DNA from 3 places in the Bacillus paralicheniformis genome. Region 1 is predicted to be linked to each of the others. Evidence: riboswitches for the same ligand, from Rfam matches in the RefSeq annotation. Region 1 holds a riboswitch; each other region holds the start of a gene.
What was found. Region 1 has a riboswitch for S-adenosylmethionine ahead of mtnW (2,3-diketo-5-methylthiopentyl-1-phosphate enolase). Riboswitches for the same ligand answer to the same signal wherever they lie in the genome.

Region 1 (3,277 bases):
GGATCCCTTCAAGCTCGAAGCTCCCGTCGCCTGAGCCCGCTGACAAATAGAGGTGTTCGTCCATCAGCTGGAAAAGGTGAGCTTTGCTGTATTCTTTGATCAAATGTCCGTTTTTGTCTGCGATGTACATGATATTGTACACACCGCTTTTTTTCTTAACGGCGACAGAGCCGCAAATGATATGGACACGGTTTGCTTTTGCCGTTTCCTGCAGCCATCTCTTCGTTTGCCTGCCTTCTTCATCTGCGATGGAGCCGAGATTTTTTAAATCATAACCCGTCGTCCACAGCTCGGGAAGGAGAAGAACATCCGCTTTCCGGCTTTCCTGTTCGATCAGCTGCTCCGCTTTTTTAAAATTTTCAGAAGGATTGCCGTATGCGATATCGAATTGCAGACATGAAATTGTCAGCTTCAATCTGGATCACCTCATTTTTTTCTTTACATTTTACATTTAACAATATATGATGATGGACTATCATTTCAAGAATTTTTCAAAAGCGGGTGAATCATATGAAATTTGAGCTTTCAGATGTGCTGAAACAGCTGCCTGAGCAGTTTTTCGCTTCCTTGGTGAAAAAGGTGAATGAAAAAATCGCCGCCGGCCATGATGTGATCAATCTCGGCCAGGGGAATCCCGATCAGCCGACACCTGATCACATCGTTGATACAATGGCGCAAGCCGTTCGCAACCCTGAAAACCATCAGTATTCCTCCTTTCGCGGCAGCCGTTCACTCAAGGAGGCGGCAGCCGCGTTCTATCGAAGGGAATACGGTGTAGAGCTCGATCCCGAACGCGAAGTCGCTGTATTGTTCGGCGGAAAAGCCGGTCTTGTCGAGCTTCCGCAATGTTTGTTAAATCCGGGGGATGCCGTGCTCGTTCCCGATCCAGGCTATCCCGACTACTGGTCGGGCGTTGAGCTGGCAAGAGCGAACATGGCAACGATGCCGCTTACAGCGGGCAATCAGTTTCTGCCTGACTACAGCCGGATTCCGAAGGAAGTGAAAGAAAATGCGAAGCTCATGTATTTAAATTATCCAAACAATCCAACCGGTGCCCAAGCCACGCCTGTTTTTTTCGAAGAGACTGTCCGGTTTGCCAAGTCAAACGGAATTTGCGTCGTCCACGATTTTGCCTACGGTGCGATCGGCTACGACGGCAAGAGGCCTGTCAGCTTTCTCGAAACGGAGGGGGCAAAAGACACAGGAATCGAAATTTACACGCTTTCCAAAACGTATAATATGGCTGGATGGCGGGTCGGGTTTGCAGTTGGCAACGCATCTGTGATCGAAGCGCTGAACCTTTATCAGGACCATATGTATGTCAGCCTTTTTAAAGCGGTCCAAGACGCCGCGGCAGCCGCGCTTCTATCAGACCAAGCGTGTGTCAAGGAGCAAAATGAGCGCTACGAAAAAAGGCGGGATGTATGGATTCGTGCGGTCCGCGAAATCGGTTGGCACGCGGATGCTCCGCAAGGTTCTTTTTTCGCCTGGATGCCTGTCCCTGACGGGTATACATCTGAGGCTTTTTCCGATCTGCTTCTCGAAAAAGCGAATGTCGTCACAGCGCCCGGCATCGGCTTCGGCAAATACGGAGAAGGCTATGTGAGAGTCGGCCTCTTGACAAGCGAAGAGCGGCTCCGGGAAGCGGCTTCGCGCATTGCCAAGCTGAATATATTCAAAAAGACCGGCCACAGTCATTGACAACCGGGAAAAACGATGGGATAATTCAAAATAATTTATAAAATCAATATTCTTATCAAGAGCAGGCAGAGGGACAAGCCCGATGAAGCCCGGCAACCGACTTTTTAAGCACGGTGCTAATTCTTGCAGCTGACGCTGAGAGATAAGGATTCGAACCTGAAATGCGAAACCTCTTTTAGCTAAAGCAGCAAAAGAGGTTTTTTATATGCATGAAGCAGGAAGGAGCTACAGAATGAGTGAACTTTTGGCAACATATGTTTTGACAGATCAAGGATGTGACGCAGAAAAGCGGGCCGAGCAAATTGCGATCGGACTGACGGTCGGGTCGTGGACAGATCTGCCGCTCTTAAAGCAGGAACAGCTGAAAAAGCATAAAGGACGCGTCGTCAAGGTCGAAGAAACAGAAAGCACGCTGGGGGAAAAACAGACAACGGTCACCATCGCTTATCCGGAAGCCAATTTTACAAGCGACATTCCCGCTGTGCTGACGACCGTTTTTGGAAAGCTGTCTCTCGACGGAAAAATCAAATTGGCGGATTTGGAGTTTTCGCAGTCTTTTAAACAATCATTGCCGGGCCCGAAATTCGGCGTATACGGGATCCGGAAAAAAATCGGCGAATTTGAAAGGCCTCTGTTGATGAGCATTTTTAAAGGCGTCATCGGCCGCGATATGGAAGACTTGAAGGAACAGCTCAGACAGCAGGCGCTCGGCGGAGTGGATTTGATCAAGGACGATGAAATCTTATTCGAAACAGGCAGTGCCCCCTTTGAAAAACGAATCACGGAAGGAAAAAAAGTGCTTGAGGCAGCTTTTGAAGAAACTGGGCGCAAAACGCTGTATGCCGTCAACCTGACGGGCAGGACAATGGAGCTGAAATCGAAGGCGAGAAAAGCAGCCGAGCTCGGAGCCGATGTGTTGCTGCTGAATGTGTTTGCCTACGGGCTCGATGTTTTGCAAAGCCTTGCGGAAGACGACGACATCCCGCTGCCGATCATGGCGCACCCGGCAGTAAGCGGCGCACTCACTTCGTCGCCGCATTACGGTTTTTCCCATTCGCTTTTGCTCGGCAAGCTCAACCGGTATGCGGGTGCTGATTTCAGCCTGTTCCCTTCACCGTACGGAAGCGTTGCTCTGCCGAAGCAGGATGCGCTTGCCATATATGATGAATGCACGAAGGAAGACGTTTTTAAACCGACATTCGCCGTTCCGTCGGCCGGTATTCACCCCGGCATGGTGCCGCTCTTGATGAAAGACTTCGGCATTGACCATATCATCAACGCAGGCGGGGGGATTCACGGTCATCCAAACGGAGCGGCAGGCGGAGGAAGAGCGTTTCGGGCGATCATTGATGCCGTCCTGGAAGCGGAGCCAGTCGAAGAAAAAGCAAAGCGTTCTCCCGATTTGAAGCTCGCCCTTGAAAAATGGGGAAGGGTTGAGGTTTCCGTATGAAGCAGCCGCTTATCATTTGCGATTTTGACGGAACCATTACAACGAACGACAACATCATCAGCATTATGAAACAATTTGCTCCAGAAGAGTGGCTCGCTTTAAAAGACGGGGTTCTGTCCAGGGACA
Region 2 (3,277 bases), 1.7 Mb from region 1:
CGAAAGCATCTGCCGTCAGAAATACAATGGTCTGCGGGTGTGCTGCGATGCTCGGCTTGACGATGTTGTCAATCGCATCAATCGGGTAAGCCGCTCTCGTGTTTTCCGTATAGAATGCGTCGGAATAGTCCGGCTCCCCGGTTTTGCCGTCAACCACGACATTTTCAAGAACGGAACCGAAGCGGATCGCATTGTAAATCTGCGGTTCTTTTTCTTTGCTTAAGTTAATGCACTTGGCGTAGCAGCCTCCTTCAATGTTGAAAACGCCTGTGCTGGACCAGCCGTGTTCGTCGTCACCGATCAGCTTCCGTTTCGGATCGGCGGAAAGCGTCGTTTTTCCTGTGCCTGACAATCCGAAGAAGAGAGCTGTTCCGCCTTCCTCGCTAATGTTTGCCGAACAGTGCATCGGTAAAATGTTTTGTTCAGGAAGAAGATAATTCATAATAGAAAAAATCGATTTTTTCATCTCGCCGGCATATTCGGTGCCTCCGATTAAAATCGTACGCTTTTCAAACGACACGATGATAAATGTTTCAGATCTGGTCCCGTCAATGAGCGGATCGGCTTTGAAATGCGGAGCGGAAAGAATCGTAAACGGCTGTTCTTCAGGTTTTTTATCATGTTCTTCAGGTCTGATGAACAACTGTCTTGCAAACAGGTTGTGCCAGGCGAACTCGTTGACAACTGTAATCGGAAGCCGGTATTTTTCGTCTGCTCCTGCAAACCCTTCAAATACATACAATTCATCGCGTTCCTTTAAATAGCTGAGCACTTTTGTGTACAGCCGGTCAAAGGCGGATTCTGAAATCGGCTGGTTTACTGCGCCCCAATCGATTTTGTCCTTTGTGCTCGCTTCTTCCACAATGAATTTGTCTTTTGGCGAGCGGCCGGTGTATGTACCGGTTGTAGCCCGCACGGCTCCGGAAGATGTTAAGACTCCTTCTTTGCGTTCAAGGACTTTTTCAACCAAAAGGGGAACGGATAAGTTCAGCTGAACGTTTTCGCCCATTAATAACGTTTGTAAGTCAGTTGTTAAATCTACAGAATTCATAAAAAACCTTCCTTTGCGTGTTTTTTAATGTGTATATCATTAATGTAGAATTAGTATAACACATTTACTCTTATAGTCTATACCGTTTCTTCATTTTTCGTTCGGGTTTTTTCTCGAAAGACAAGTTTAAATTTATTGCGGCCGATATTGACATAACAAGCCATTTTAAGATAAGATATTTCATTGAGCGGATACTCTTATCCCGAGCTGGTGGAGGGACAGGCCCAATGAAACCCAGCAACCGGTTTCTCTTATTAATGGAAAAAAACAGTTTCTGAGACAACTACGGTGCTAACCTGATGCAAGGTGTTCAATACCTTGAGCGATAAGAGTGAAAGGCACGCAATACCAGACCCTTTCCTCAGCGAATAGGAAAAGGTTTTTTTATTGCATAAATCGAGATCCAAAAATTGCTAAAAAAACTGCCTTCAGGAGGAAGGTACTGGGCGTTTTTCACAGGACGTGAAAGGTTTTAGCCGAGTATCAAGCAGGAGGAAGGTACTGGGCGTTTTTCACAGGACGTGAAAGGTCTAGCCGGGCAGCCAGTCAGGAAAAATTCTATTAAGAGGAATTTTGACTTAGAATCTCGTCAAGAATAGCATATGGAAATTGTTTCAAAACGAGAGCGTATGAAGCCCGAGTATCGTCATATAATCAAGAGGGACGAGATCCGTATCATACTTAAGATCACGGCTGATCTTCATATACAGGAGGAAACATAAATGAGCAAAAACCGTCGGTTATTTACATCAGAGTCAGTTACGGAGGGACATCCGGACAAAATTTGCGACCAGATTTCGGATAGTATATTAGACGAAATTTTAAAGAAAGATCCGAATGCCCGCGTTGCCTGTGAAACATCTGTGACAACCGGATTGGTGCTGGTAAGCGGTGAAATCACGACGTCCACTTACGTCGATATTCCGAAAACAGTCCGCGAAACGATTAAAGAAATTGGCTACACACGTGCAAAATACGGTTTTGATGCCGAAACTTGCGCGGTCTTAACGTCTATAGATGAACAGTCGCCAGATATTGCAATGGGAGTCGACCAGGCGCTTGAAGCGCGTGAAGGAGCAATGAGCGACGCTGAAATTGAAGCGATCGGAGCCGGAGACCAAGGTTTAATGTTCGGTTTTGCCTGCAACGAAACAAAGGAACTTATGCCTCTGCCGATTTCGCTTGCTCATAAATTGTCTCGCCGTTTGACAGAAGTCCGCAAAGAGGAAATTCTGCCGTATCTTCGTCCGGACGGAAAGACACAGGTAACTGTTGAGTATGATGAGAACAACAAGCCGATTCGCATCGATACAATTGTCATTTCGACTCAGCATCACCCTGAGATTTCGCTTGAACAAATTCAGCGCAATCTGAAAGAGCATGTCATCAACCCGGTAGTGCCAAAAGAGCTGATCGATGAAAACACGAAGTACTTCATTAATCCTACGGGCCGTTTTGTTATCGGAGGACCGCAGGGGGATGCCGGTTTAACAGGACGCAAAATCATCGTTGACACCTATGGCGGATATGCCCGTCACGGCGGCGGAGCGTTTTCCGGTAAGGATGCGACAAAGGTTGATAGATCTGCAGCTTATGCTGCGAGATATGTAGCGAAAAATATCGTCGCCGCAGGCCTTGCTGATTCCTGTGAAGTGCAGCTTGCCTACGCGATCGGTGTCGCACAGCCGGTATCCATTTCAATCGATACATTCGGTACAGGCAAAGCCAGTGAAGAAACATTGATCGAAGTGGTTCGCAAAAACTTTGATCTAAGACCTGCCGGCATTATTAAAATGCTCGATCTTCGCCGTCCGATTTACAAACAAACGGCAGCTTACGGACATTTCGGCCGCCTCGACCTCGATCTGCCTTGGGAGCGCACAGACAAAGCAGATCAGCTGAAGAAAGATGCATTAGGAGAATAACAACCGCATAGCCGCTTTCATAAGCGGCTTTGTTTTTCGATGGCAAAAAGCGGGCGGATGTGAAACGTTTTTCTTTAAACACTTGTCTAATCAAGAAGCAGACTTTGATTTCTGCACGAAATTTAAAAAATCGGAGGCAATACTATGTGTGGATTTGTAGGGGTATTCAATCATCGCCCATCATCCGAGACAGCAGCCCAGGAAGAACTGATTAAACAAATGAATGAAATGATTGTACACCGCGGTCCGGACGATGATGGGTACTATCATGATGAGCATGTAGGCTTCGGATTTAGAAGGC
Region 3 (3,277 bases), 490 kb from region 1:
AAGACGATCGGAGAGACAGACCAAAACCCGGACTGGAAAAAAGAATTGATGCAGGAAAATAAAGATATGAAAGAACAACTTAAAGGGGTCAATAATCCGGCACTTGAAAAAAGCTATGAACGGTTGACCGCCATTAATGAGTATCGAATCAAGCACGATTTGCCGGAAGACGGGGACTATTCGGCCCTGTCGTTCATCAGCGACGCGAGCAGCACCATTCCTCTCCTCGGTCTGTTTGTGATCACGGTGGCTGCGGGAATCGTTGCGAATGAATTCAACTGGGGAACGGTGAAGCTGCTTGTCATCAGGCCGATCAGCCGCTTTAAAATTTTGCTGGCAAAATATTTTACAGTTCTGCTTTTTGCATTGGCTTTGCTTTTCATTCTGTTCGCAAGCGCGGGTATCACAGGCATTGCTTTATTCGGGGCAGGCGACGGCAGCCAGGTTCACTTGGCGTACGCCGATGGAACAGTTGAAGAAAAAAGCCTGCTGCTGCACTTGGCCGGCAGCTATTTGCTGAATTCAATCTCGCTTTTGATGATGGCGACAATGGCCTTTATGATTTCAGCTGTTTTCAGAAACAGCTCGCTTGCCGTAGGTATTTCAATTTTCCTTTTGGCAATGGGCGGAACGGTGACAAACTTGCTCGCAACGAAATTTGATTGGGTGAAATACATCTTATTTGCCAACACTGATCTCACTCAATACTTTGACGGATCTCCGCTTGTTTCAGACATGACGCTGGGATTCTCGATTGTGGTGCTGGCTGTCTATTTTATCGTTTTTCATGTGCTCGCCTTTGGTGCATTCACAAAAAGAGACATCGCTTCATAAGCGGTTTTCGCAAAAAAAGCCTGACGCCGGTTTTCCGGGCGTCAGGCTTTTTTTAAATATAAAAAGACTGCTGACATTCGGTCAGCAGTCCTGTATGAAGATCAGCGGTTCACAGCTTACGCTTTTGTTACGTTAGCAGCTTGTGGTCCGCGGTTTCCTTCAACGATTTCGAAAGATACAGATTGGCCTTCTTCCAAAGTTTTGAAGCCTTCGCCTTGAATAGCAGAGAAATGAACGAATACATCGTCTTGTCCTTCAACTTCGATGAATCCGAAACCTTTTTCAGAGTTAAACCATTTTACTTTACCTTCTAGCATGAAATTTCCTCCTAAAGCGATAACGCTTAAATTCACTATTCTTGCTCTAAAACAAACTTCCAAGACGAAAACTCTTACAAAACTTTCTTCTTAAAGATAGTTCGAACAAAAATAATTACCTTTACTTTACCAGTGTTTAAGCGAAATTACAACTGCTAAACACAATTTTTTTAAAAAAAGTGAAATTTAATAATCAGGGCGAAAAATAAAGCATTAAAAAGCGGGTTTTTGAAATTTTCACAATTCTGATTGACAACATTTCAAAGAAGCTGTAAAGTTAGGTAAAACTTCATGCATCAACACTTCTTATTTAGAGAGGCGGAGGGAATTGGCCCTATGAAGCCTCGGCAGCGGGTTCTGCATACAGCAGAATACTGTGCCACATCCAACAAGCCGTACGGGCTTGGAAGATAAGAAGAGAGCGGACCACTCTATTTACTTCGTGTCGTCTAAGGCTTCTTCTTATTTTTTAAGAGGGAGCCTTTTTTGTTAGCCAAAAAGAGGAGGAAGATCATCATGATTACATTTGAAGGCGTTGAAAAGGTCTATGAAAGCGGCGGACAGAAGGTTCATGCGCTCAATGGAATCGACCTTCATGTAGATAAAGGGGAAATATACGGCGTCATCGGATTCAGCGGCGCAGGGAAAAGCACGCTGATCCGCTGTGTGAACTTCCTTGAAAAACCGACGGCCGGAAAGGTATTCGTCGGCGGAAGAGACTTAATGTCTCTGTCGAAAGCTGAGATTCGAGCTGTTAAAAGGAAGATCGGCATGGTATTTCAGCATTTTAACCTGTTAAATTCAAAGACGATTTTCGCTAATGTCGCTGAGCCGCTCGCGCTTGTCAAAACACCGAAAGCCGAAATCAAGCAAAAAGTGACGGAACTGCTCCATTTTGTCGGACTTGAGGATAAAGCCCGCGATTATCCGGATCAGCTGTCGGGCGGCCAAAAGCAGCGCGTCGGCATTGCCCGGGCGCTGGCGACAAATCCGGAGGTTCTGCTCTGTGATGAAGCGACATCCGCGCTTGACCCGCAGACGACCGGCGATATTTTGAAGCTGCTGAAGCGCGTCAACGAACAATATAACATCACGATTTTGTTGATCACTCATGAAATGAATGTGGCAAAAGAAATCTGCGACAAAGTCGCGGTCATTGAAAAAGGAAGGATCATTGAATCAGGCAGCGTGTTTGACGTGTTTTCCGCGCCGGAAACCGAAACGGCCAAAAGCTTTGTCAAATCAGCCATCGACCACGAGATACCTGAATCGATTCAAAAATTAAATGTGAAGCATCTCTACCAGCTTCAATTTGTCGGCGAATCTTCCGGGAAGCCATTTCTTTCGCAAGTGGCAAAGCGGTTTGACGTAGAAGTCAACATTCTGCACGGAACGATTACAGAGCTTCAGGGAATTCCGTTTGGCAGTATGACGGTTGAACTGCAGGGGGAAGACGGTGAAATCGGGCGGGCGCTCGAATATATCCGCAGAGAAAACATTCGCATCAGGGAGGTATAAGCATGCTTGTTACATATGACCAAATCATTGACGCACTGGTTCAGACGATTCAAATGACGGTTTTCTCGCTTTTATTTTCAAGCGTGATCGGCATTCCGCTCGGCATTTTGCTGGTTGTCACAAGGAAGGGGCATCTGCTTGAAAATCCGGCAGTTTTTACGGTTGTCAATATGATCATTAACATTTTCCGTTCCGTTCCGTTTATCATCTTGATGGTTGCTTTAATTCCGGTGACAAGGCTGATTGTGGGGACGTCCATCGGCACATCGGCAGCGATTGTTCCCCTGACTTTTTATGCGGGGCCTTACATCGCAAGGCTCGTCGAGAACTCTCTGCTTGAAGTCGATCCGGGAGTCATTGAAGCCGCTGAAGCAATGGGAGCGACTCCGCGGCAGATCATCTTCCGGTTTCTGATTCCGGAAGCGCTCGGTTCGCTTGTGCTGAGTTTTACGGTGGCAACGGTCGGATTGGTCGGAGCGTCGGCGATGGCTGGTGCGATAGGCGCCGGCGGTCTTGGGGATTTGGCGATCACATACGGCTACCAAAGGTTTGACACGCTGACGATGATCATCACGGTTGCAATTCTCGTCATCGTTGTGCAGGGATTG

Region 2: linked by a shared signal. The riboswitch ahead of metK (methionine adenosyltransferase) and the one ahead of mtnW (2,3-diketo-5-methylthiopentyl-1-phosphate enolase) in region 1 are both predicted to bind S-adenosylmethionine.
Region 3: linked by a shared signal. The riboswitch ahead of CP943_RS05410 (methionine ABC transporter ATP-binding protein) and the one ahead of mtnW (2,3-diketo-5-methylthiopentyl-1-phosphate enolase) in region 1 are both predicted to bind S-adenosylmethionine.

What each region holds. Positions count from the first base shown of each region.
Region 1 is NZ_CP023665.1:1,549,362-1,552,638, forward strand. It holds gene CP943_RS07930 (carbon-nitrogen family hydrolase) at 1-415, opposite strand, end outside; gene CP943_RS07935 (pyridoxal phosphate-dependent aminotransferase) at 511-1,701, shown strand; SAM riboswitch class I at 1,751-1,850, shown strand; gene mtnW (2,3-diketo-5-methylthiopentyl-1-phosphate enolase) at 1,934-3,151, shown strand; gene mtnX (2-hydroxy-3-keto-5-methylthiopentenyl-1-phosphate phosphatase) at 3,148-3,277, shown strand, end outside.
Region 2 is NZ_CP023665.1:3,263,956-3,267,232, reverse strand. It holds gene pckA (phosphoenolpyruvate carboxykinase (ATP)) at 1-1,051, opposite strand, end outside; SAM riboswitch class I at 1,246-1,383, shown strand; gene metK (methionine adenosyltransferase) at 1,774-2,976, shown strand; gene asnB (asparagine synthase (glutamine-hydrolyzing)) at 3,121-3,277, shown strand, end outside.
Region 3 is NZ_CP023665.1:1,058,411-1,061,687, forward strand. It holds gene CP943_RS05400 (ABC transporter permease) at 1-834, shown strand, start outside; gene cspB (cold shock-like protein CspB) at 951-1,151, opposite strand; SAM riboswitch class I at 1,455-1,568, shown strand; gene CP943_RS05410 (methionine ABC transporter ATP-binding protein) at 1,668-2,669, shown strand; gene CP943_RS05415 (methionine ABC transporter permease) at 2,672-3,277, shown strand, end outside.